One region of the Pseudoalteromonas agarivorans genome, then DNA from elsewhere that is predicted to be linked to it. Evidence: predicted binding sites of a transcription regulator. Region 1 holds the regulator's gene; the other holds the start of a gene.

Region 1 (4,926 bases):
ATGAATCTAACCTGCGCCGTGGTACACCAACTGCAAATGCCGAGTTTGGTAATGCTGCCAGCGTGCTGGTTGGGGATTTTATTTACACCCGCTCGTTTCAACTTATGGTGGGGCTGGGAAAAATGCAAATTATGCAAGTGCTTGCTGATGCCACCAACGTGATTGCTGAGGGCGAAGTATTGCAACTTATGAATTGCAACGACCCTAATACCACCGAAGCAAGTTACATGCAGGTTATTTACTCTAAAACGGCTAAATTATTTGAAGCCGCTACAGGGCTTGCGGCTATTATTACCGAGCAAGATAACAGTGTGTTAGATGCGCTTAATTTATATGGTATGCACTTAGGTACTGCTTTTCAGTTAGTTGATGACGTGCTTGATTACAACGCAGACGCTGACCAATTAGGTAAAAATATTGGTGATGATTTAGCAGAAGGTAAGCCAACCTTACCGCTAATATATGCGATGAAGCACGGCAGTGATCAGCAAAGAGCCCTTATTCGTGATGCCATTGAGCATTGCAATGGTATGGATAACCTTGAGGCTATTTTAACGGCACTTAAACAAACCAACGCACTTGAATTTACAATGCAAAAGGCGCAGCAAGAAGCAGACAAGGCCATTGCCTGTTTAGACTTTTTAGCAGAGTCGCAGTACAAGCAAGCGTTAATCAGCTTAGCGCGTATAGCTGTAGAGCGAGATCACTAACTTTGCAGCCTCCCTTAATTAGTATTTAAGGGCCATAATTTTCGAGCAATAAAAAAGCCTGCATAAGCAGGCTTTTTTGTGCATAACTTGGCTATTATGCCATGAAATCAACACCTTCTTTGATGTCTTTTTTCAGAGTTTCAAGCATGTCGTTTTTAGCTTTTTCTTCAAATGCGCTTAGCTCGCCGTAAGAAAGAATTTCTTCTACGCCGTTTGTGCCTAAACGTACTGGGTGAGCAAAGTACTCTGCATCGCCATTTTCAACAGCAACGTATGCGTAATCTACTACGTCTTCACCTTGTAGGCCTTTAACTAAAGACATACAAAAACGTGCTGCAGCAGCACCCATAGATAATGTAGCTGAACCACCGCCCGCTTTAGCATTTACTACTTCAGTACCTGCATTTTGGATACGTGGAGTAAGTGTAGCTACTTCTTCTTCAGTGAAGCTTACGCCTTCAACTTGAGAAAGTAGAGGCAGAATGGTTGTGCCAGAGTGGCCACCAATTACTGGTACTTTAACGGTTGCTACGTCTACGCCTTTAAGCTCAGCAACAAATGCTTCTGAACGAATTACGTCAAGCGTAGTGATACCAAATACGCGCTTAGCGTCGTAAGTACCTGCTTTTTTGAATACTTCAGCAACAATTGGCACAGTGCCGTTTACTGGGTTAGTGATAACACCCACTAACGCTTTAGGACAGCTAGCGACAATGCCTTCTGCTAATGTTTTGATGATACCTGCGTTTACGTTAAATAAATCCGCACGATCCATACCTGGTTTACGTGGCATACCCGCTGGGATAAGTACGATATCACACCCTTCAAGCGCTTTATTTAAATCGTCTGCGCCAAAACCTGCCACTTTAACATCTGTAGGGATGTGAGATAGGTCAACCGCAACACCTGGTACAACTGGTGCAACATCGTAAAGTGATAATTCAGAACCAGCTGGTAAGCCTGTTTTTAATAATAAAGACAACGCTTGACCGATACCGCCTGCAGCACCTAATACAGCAACTTTCATTGGAATTCTCCGTAATTTGAGGTAGGAAATATTTGTGGCTCTTAAGATAATGAAATTAGCGACTAAAAACAAATTTATCCTGCTTATTTCAGGTATATTTTCGACCATAGTTGTAAACTTTGTTGGTTTATCGCAGCAAACTGGCAAGTTAACTAAACAACTGCTGCATAATTATTCATTTTTGTGTAGAATTTGCATTATAAATAACAAAAATGAATAAAGACTATGCAACCACAAGACAAACAAGAAGCGCTGGTAAAAGCGTTTAAAGCACTTTTAAAAGAAGAGAACTTTGGCTCGCAAGGCGAAATAGTCGAAGCATTAAAAGAGCAAGGCTTTGACAATATAAGCCAAAGTAAGGTGTCGCGCATGCTTAGCAAGTTTGGCGCTGTGCGTACCCGTAATGCTAAACAAGAAATGGTTTATTGCCTACCCGCAGAAATGGGCGTACCGACTGCTAAAAGCCCACTACGCCAGCTTGTTATTGATATTATGCATAACGAAATGATGATTATTATAACCACCAGCCCAGGGGCTGCGCAGCTAATTGCTCGCTTATTAGACTCATTAGGCAAAGCGGATGGTGTATTGGGCACAATTGCCGGAGATGACACTATTTTTATTGCGCCAGCAAAAATATCTGAAATAGACATTACACTAGAGCGCGTACGTATTTTATTTGATACGGTTTAAAGCTGTTTTAAAAAACTAACTGACGGCGCAAAAAACGCTGAGCCCATATCGGCTTGAGTAAAATCAAGCCAGTGGTCGTAAAACTCCCCTTTTCCTATGCGGCTGTTAAGTACCTTTTCAAACGCATTCCCCGATGCTGAGCATGTAATACTTAGCATGCCTTGCTCGTAAACATCGCCATACGGCATGCTTTGGTTAAGCAGTATTGCTTGGCCGCTCTCATCTTTAAGCTCACTTCTAGTCGCGTGGCTAGTATCTAGCTTAGGCTCAATTAAAGTGTTATCTAAACGCGTGCGCCCCATAATATGCTCTTGCTCGCTTAGTGATAAATGCTGCCATACGCTCAGGTCATGTTTATAACGCTGTACATGAATATAGCTGCCTTGGTGTTCAAAGCTGTCGGGGTTATTAACCAGTGCCGTGATTCGTTTTTGGCGTCCATGTGGGGTGTCGCCTGCATAAATAAAGCCGTTAAAGTCTCGCCCATCTAAAAACCTAAAATTGCGAATTTGTTCAACCAGCTCTACATCGGGCGAAAACAACTTTAATATTTGCAATGCAAAAAGGTGATTAACATCTTCTCGGTCTGAGCGAATTTGTATGAATAAATCACATGGCTGTACGCGCATAACAAAATCACTGTGATTTATATTAGGAAAGCTTTGCAGCTCGCTTGGGATATATTCAGGTAGTATATGCGGCCAATATTGCGCGCCTATAGCCACCATGCAAGAGAGCATGGCTTCGGAGAACTGATCACTAAACTCTTCTTCAATTGCGCTTACGCGCTTAAGCTTTGCACGCAATGACTCGTCTTGACCATCAAATACATTAAAAAATAAATGCAAACCGTGTAAGTTTGCTTCAGCACAAATCCCAGATTGCGCTTGCGTCATTGTTATTCCTTAGCTTTATAAAACACAGCGAATAACACATTTGTTATGATTCGAAAAAATTCACCGTGTGAGGTTTTATTTTTATTATAACCTGCTCATTTATTTCAAATGACTGGCCATATTGTGCGGCAACTTCAATCTCTTGCTCTGCAATTACAACAGTGTAAACATAAGCCGAGCCTATAAACCGACGGCTTAAAATGCTCACACCTTGAGGGTTATCGGCCTGCGTATTTTGCGCAAGCTCAATATGGTGTGGACGAATATACACCTGCCCTTTTATTGCACTGTGCGTATGCTCATGCTGCGATTGCACAACACCAAAAGGCGTTGTGTATTCAGTTGCCGTTAACACTTCTGCGCCTAAGTATATGCCCTGACCCAGAAACTCTGCAACCTCCTTTGTCTTTGGCACGGCAAAAAGCTGCTCTGGTGTACCTTGTTGGGCTATTTTTCCTTGATGCATAATGGCTAGCGTGTCTGAAAACGCAAAGGCTTCTTCTTTTGAGTGGCTAACAAATACCGCAGAAACCTGCTGCGCTTTAATAATGCGCCTAATATCAGCAATTAACTCAAAACGTACTTGTGTGTCTATGTTCGAAAAAGGCTCATCAAGAAGCAATAAACTAGGCTTATAAGCCAAAGCCCGCGCAATAGCCACGCGTTGCTGCTGGCCACCCGAGAGCTGATGAGGGTAGCGTTTTGCACACCCCGTTAAATGCACTAGCTCTAGCATTTCCTCTACCCGTTGCTGTTTTTGCGCTTTGCTTACTTTACCCAGCCCAAACGCAATATTATCGGCCACACTGAGGTGCGGAAACAAGGCATAATCTTGAAACATCATCCCTATATTACGATGCTCTGGTGATACAAATGTATGCTTATCGCTTACACATTTGCCATCTATAAATACGCTACCTTCATTTATTTCAATAAGGCCAGCAATTGCTTTTAAGGTGGTTGTTTTACCGCAGCCGCTGGCCCCGAGCAAACACACAATTTCGTCTTGACCCACCGTTAAATCTAAATTGTGTAGCACGTGCGTGCCACTGTAGTGATAACCCACACCTTGTAAATTTAAACGGCTCATTTAACTGCGTTGCTCCATAGAACGATTAATAAAATACAAGGGGATCAACCCAACCAAAACAATAAATAAAGCGGAAATAGAAGCAAGCTCAAGCTGCTCATCGCTCACATATTGAAATACATGTGTGGCTAAACTTTCAAAGTCAAAAGGCCTTAATAGTAATGCGGCTGGCAGCTCTTTCATACATTCAATAAATACAAGCAATGCAGCTGTTAAAAGACCTCTACGTAATAAAGGAAGGTGCACTAAGCGCAGTGTTTGCCCTTGGCTTTTACCCATAGATTGGCTAGCCATATCCAGTGATGGACTAATACGTACAAAGCTCGATTCTATAGCACCGTGCGCAATGGCATAAAAGCGCACTAAGTAAGCCAGTATAATAGTGACAATGCTGCCGGTTAGTAATAAGCCTATATCTAGGTTGTAGCTCTCAAGGGCTATATTTATTGAGTTTTCTAATGCGCTAAGCGGTAATAACACAGCAATAGCCAGTACCGTACCTGGCAGTGC
Region 2 (4,926 bases), on a different contig from region 1:
CTTGGCTGTATTTTTCTGGCTTTGCTTTTAAATCACGCGCTAGTTTTAGTAAATTTAGTGCGCCTTGTTGGTCTAATTCTAGACCCGTTAAAAAATTCTCTAACATGATAACCCTATGGTGTAATTTTTGTTCCGACATGCTCGCCCTGTAGCAAAGCAGTTAAATTGTCTGGCTTTTGCCAGCTGGAAATATACACACCGCGTCGTAAATGTTGGGCAGCGTGCAGGCTGGTCTTAACTTTGACCTCCATTCCGCCCAAAATTACCCCTTCATCAATTAAAGTATCAATGTGTTTTGTGTCAAGTTGATGTAACGGCTGCTTGTTTGCATCAAGTACCGCTTCTACATCTGTCATAAAAATAAGTTCTGCATTTAAGTTGCTAGCAATCGCTGCGGCAGCTTCATCAGCATTAACGTTGTACCAGTTACCTTGCTCATCAAACCCAATAGAGCTCACGATAGGTAACCGACCAAGTTTAAGTAAATCGTTAACAATTGAATCATCATTACTTTCGCACTTACCTACTTGCCCAAGCGCTTTTAGCTTTTGAGACGCCATAACTCCGGCTTCATACAAACAAAGGCCAACAGGTTTATGGCCTGCATTAATAGCTTGGCTTACCAACTGCTTATTTGCACAGCCAGCCAACGCCCCCACTATGTAAGGCATTTGCTCACTTGGGCTAATACGCAGTCCTTGGTGCTTTGCACTAGCAAAGCCTGCTTGTTTTAGCCAAGTGTCAACTAACGAGCCACCACCATGAACAATAACAAACTGATTATTTTGATCAGCGCTTAATACATCAAACAAAGCTTTTGCCGCGTTTTCAGTATTAAGTACAGCACCACCTAATTTAATTACCCACGTTTTAGTGCTCATTAAAAGGCTCCTTTTAAGCCAGTGGTGTGATCTAAATTCATCGATAAGTTAATACATTGCAAGGCTTGGCCCGCAGCGCCTTTTAATAGATTATCTATCGCTGCCATAACAATCAGTTGAGAGCCTTGCTGCTGCCAACCAATATCAACATAGGGTTGTTTTACCACGCTTTTAATAGATGGCACTTTATCAGCTAACAAACGAATCAACGGCTCGTTTTTAAGTACTTGATAAGCATCAGATACGTTTTCCTTGGTAACGCCTGGCTTAAGCTGTACATAAATAGTTTCTAAAATTCCACGCGGAAAGTTACCTAAGTGCGGTGTAAATAACACCTTGTGGCCAAGGTGTTGTTCAATTTCAGGCCCATGACGATGGTTAAATAAACCATATGGGGCAAGCGATACTTCACAAAAGTGAGTACCTACGCTGGCTTTACGCCCTGCGCCAGTAACACCTGAAACAGCATTAATAATCACTTTTTCATCACTCAACAAGCCTGCCTGTTGCAACGGCTTTAACGCATTAAGCGCAGCGGTTGGGTAACAGCCGGCTACTGCCACAAGATTTGCATTGGCAATTGCACTGCTATTCCATTCGGCTAACCCGTAGGCTGCTTCGTTTAATAACTCAGGATGTTGGTGCTCAAAACCATAGTAAGTAACATAGTCGTCGTTGTTAGCAAGGCGGTAACCACCTGATAGGTCAAATACTTTTTTACCCATTGCTAAAAACTGCGGGGCTAAATCAACACTTACTTTGTGATCAGTACATAAGCAGATGTAATCGGCACTTGAATTTATGTCATCAAATGCTGATTCGTTCAGTGGTAGTAGAGGAATATCAAGAAGGTTTCTATGCTCTGGGTATAAATCACTTAATAATTTATGTTTATCTAAACTTCCCTCAGAGACATAACAGCCCGATAACGTTAAATTAGGGTGCTTAGCAACTAAGCTTGCTAATTCTGCGCCGCTATAACCGCTTGCGCCAATAATCGCTACATTCATTTTTTACTCGTTTATAAATTTACTACTAAATAGGTGTGGTGTTCGCTTACACTAGCTTAGATGCTAGCTAATACTTTTCTCAATGAAATGTTGATTATCGTCGCATTATCTTCATGGCTATACTTAATATATTTATGCTTAAAAAGTGAATTGATATTCATCATAAATACTTTTATATTGTTATGCAATTAAATTGAATAATTATTTTGGATTTTTTTATGTCTTTGCCGTCATTTATCTCTATGTACCAACAACTCATTGCTGCCCCCTCTATTAGTGCAATAGAAGATGAACTTTGTATGAGTAATAAAGAGGTAATAGAGTTGCTAGCACGTTGGTGCGAAAGTTTAGGTTTTACTTGCGAAATTATAGAGTTAGAAGGTGGGAAAGGCCGATACAACCTACTTGCTAAGCGGGGAGAAGGCGATGGCGGCTTAATGCTTGCAGGCCATACAGACACCGTACCGTTTGACGATAGCCGCTGGAACCACGACCCGTTTAAACTCACTGAACATAACAATAACTTATATGGGTTAGGTAGTATTGATATGAAAGGCTTTTTTGCTTTTGTATTACAAGCTATTAGTGAGCTTGATATAAAACAGCAAACACAACCTATTTTAATACTCGCCACTGCCGATGAAGAAACCACCATGGCGGGAGCGCAGCAAATTTGTAAGCATCCTAATTTAAAACCTGCGCGTTGTATTATTGGTGAACCTACTGATATGACTCCTGTATTTACTCACAAAGGACATATGAGCACGGCTATAAGAGTGATTGGCCGTTCAGGTCATAGTTCCGATCCCGAACGTGGTCTTAACGCCATCGAAGTCATGCATAAAGTGATTACAAAGTTGCTGATCTTAAAAGAGCAGTTAAAGAATAAATATTCAGTTGAACATTTTGAAATACCTTACCCTACCTTAAATTTAGGTAATATTCATGGTGGCGACAACGCAAATCGAATTTGTGGCTGCTGCGAAATGCATATAGACATGCGCCCGCTCCCAGGGTTAAGCATTAAAGACTTACAAGCTTTACTTATTGATGCCACCAGCGATATAAACGCGCAATACCCAAGCGCAGTGAGCGTAATTGATTTACACGAGCCCATTCCAGCTTTTAGTGGCAGCACTGATAGCGCACTCGTTAAAATGGCAGAAAAAATTGCAGGAGAAAAAGCCGTTGCAGTAAATTATTGCACAGAAGCTCCGTTTATTCAGCAACTTGGCTGTGAAACAATAGTCATGGGGCCAGGCTCAATTAATCAAGCCCACCAACCTGATGAATTTTTAGCAATGGAGAAAATAAACCCATCGCAAAAAATTATAACTGACATTATTAGGGCAAACTGCTTTAACGCTTAAAAAGAAGACTGTATTAAAACTCACAGCAAAAATAACAAAGGCGCCCATTGGCGCCTTTGTTTTAGTTTATACCTAGGCGTTACTGCATATACTTACTTAAGTACTTTTTAAATACAGGGTCTGTTTTAGCAAGCTCTTTTTGCTCAGCTAAAATCTCTTTTAATATAACACCCGATGTGAGCGGATTAGCCAATACCACTCTAAATACCACCGTCGGCTGATTATCGTACTTTGAAGGGGTTAAGCGAGTACGCGATACAAACGAGCGCCCTGATTCACGTTGGCGTTTTTGCATACTGGCAGTAAAGCGATTGAGCGACGCGAAAATTTCTAACCGTGTTGCGGCATCTGCTTGGGCTATGGCTTGTTTAATTTGTTTAGGCACATAGCGGTATGTAAGCAAACACAGCTCAGGCTCTGAAATCAGCTCAAAGTCTTCATCGGCTTTAATTAAATCAGCAAAGTAATGTGCTTTTTTGATACTACGATCAATAAGCATTTCGTAGCCTTTGCGGCCAATAACGCGTAAGCAAGCATGTACTAACATAGCCATACCTGGGCGGCTGCCTTCGAGTGTATGGCTTCCTAAATCTTTTGAACCTTTACGTAATATGTACTCTGCATGGTGCTCTATTGCATCCGTAGCAGTTGGGTCTTTAAATAACACCAAGCCTGCGCCCATTGGCACATACATTTGTTTGTGTGCATCAATGGTAATTGAATCTGCGCGCTCAATTCCTTTTAATAATGGGCGATGCGTTTGCGATAAAAGCGTTGCCCCACCCCACGCTGCATCAACGTGAAAATGGCAGTTTATTTGCTGCGCTAAATCGGCCATATCATCAAGAGGGTCGATATTACCGGTCTCGGTTGTGCCAGCAACCCCAACAATCGCCATAACTTTTATGCCTTGCGATTCAAGCTCTAAAGCTTTTTCGCGCATGGCATTCACATCAACCTTGTTATTTTCGCAGGTTTTTACACCAATTAAATTTTCACGGCCGATGCCTAGTAAGTCAATTGATTTACCTAAAGAATAATGTCCTCGCTCCGACACTAAAACGGCCAGCCCTTTGTAGCCATAATGCAGCATACCGGCTACGAGCCCTTGAGCGGCAATACCTTTAAAGCTGCCGTCGGGTTTTAATAAGCGGTTACGCGCAATCCACAGTGCCGTTATGTTTGCAACTGTACCACCGGAACAAAAAGCACCGAGTGATGTTTTAGCACTGTGCATCCATTTAGAATAAAACGACTCATCTTGCGAGTAAGCTAAATGATGCATCATGCCAAGCACTTGGCGCTCTAGGGGCGTAAATGCTTTTGAGGTTTCTATTTTTACTAGGTTTTGATTAAGCCCTACCATCAATTTTGAAAGCGGTAGTAAAAAATGCGGAAGAGCCGATGTCATATGCCCAATAAAGCTAGGCGCAGCCGTGTGTACCGAATGGGCAACTAGCTGCTCCATAATATCTTGGGCGTAAGCAGATACAAACGTTGGGTTTTCTGGGATCACCGCAGCCTGAAAATCTTTTTCAATTTCGTGTAATGGTTTTTCAATTGCCGCTATATTTTCGTTTAAAAACCCTGCTAAATTACTCGAAATTTCAAGCTCAATTTTGCTTAAAGTTGAGTCTGGCGCTTCAGGTACAGTAAATATACGCT

The links. Region 1 encodes ArgR, which controls arginine synthesis, uptake and breakdown. Its sites were predicted from a motif close to ANTGAATANNTATTCANT; they were not measured.
Region 2: the regulator ArgR is predicted to act here: its motif matches at 2,036-2,053, upstream of argC (N-acetyl-gamma-glutamyl-phosphate reductase).

What each region holds. Positions count from the first base shown of each region.
Region 1 is NZ_JANIGJ010000007.1:153,435-158,360, reverse strand. Features, by position in the region: gene ispB (octaprenyl diphosphate synthase) at 1-710, shown strand, start outside; gene mdh (malate dehydrogenase) at 805-1,737, opposite strand; gene argR (transcriptional regulator ArgR) at 1,963-2,430, shown strand; gene NQT65_RS13790 (Dyp-type peroxidase) at 2,427-3,326, opposite strand; gene NQT65_RS13785 (ABC transporter ATP-binding protein) at 3,370-4,416, opposite strand; gene NQT65_RS13780 (ABC transporter permease) at 4,417-4,926, opposite strand, start outside.
Region 2 is NZ_JANIGJ010000002.1:458,689-463,614, forward strand. Features, by position in the region: gene NQT65_RS06445 (ornithine carbamoyltransferase) at 1-106, opposite strand, end outside; gene argB (acetylglutamate kinase) at 114-881, opposite strand; gene argC (N-acetyl-gamma-glutamyl-phosphate reductase) at 881-1,891, opposite strand; gene argE (acetylornithine deacetylase) at 2,110-3,261, shown strand; gene panP (pyridoxal-dependent aspartate 1-decarboxylase PanP) at 3,341-4,926, opposite strand, start outside.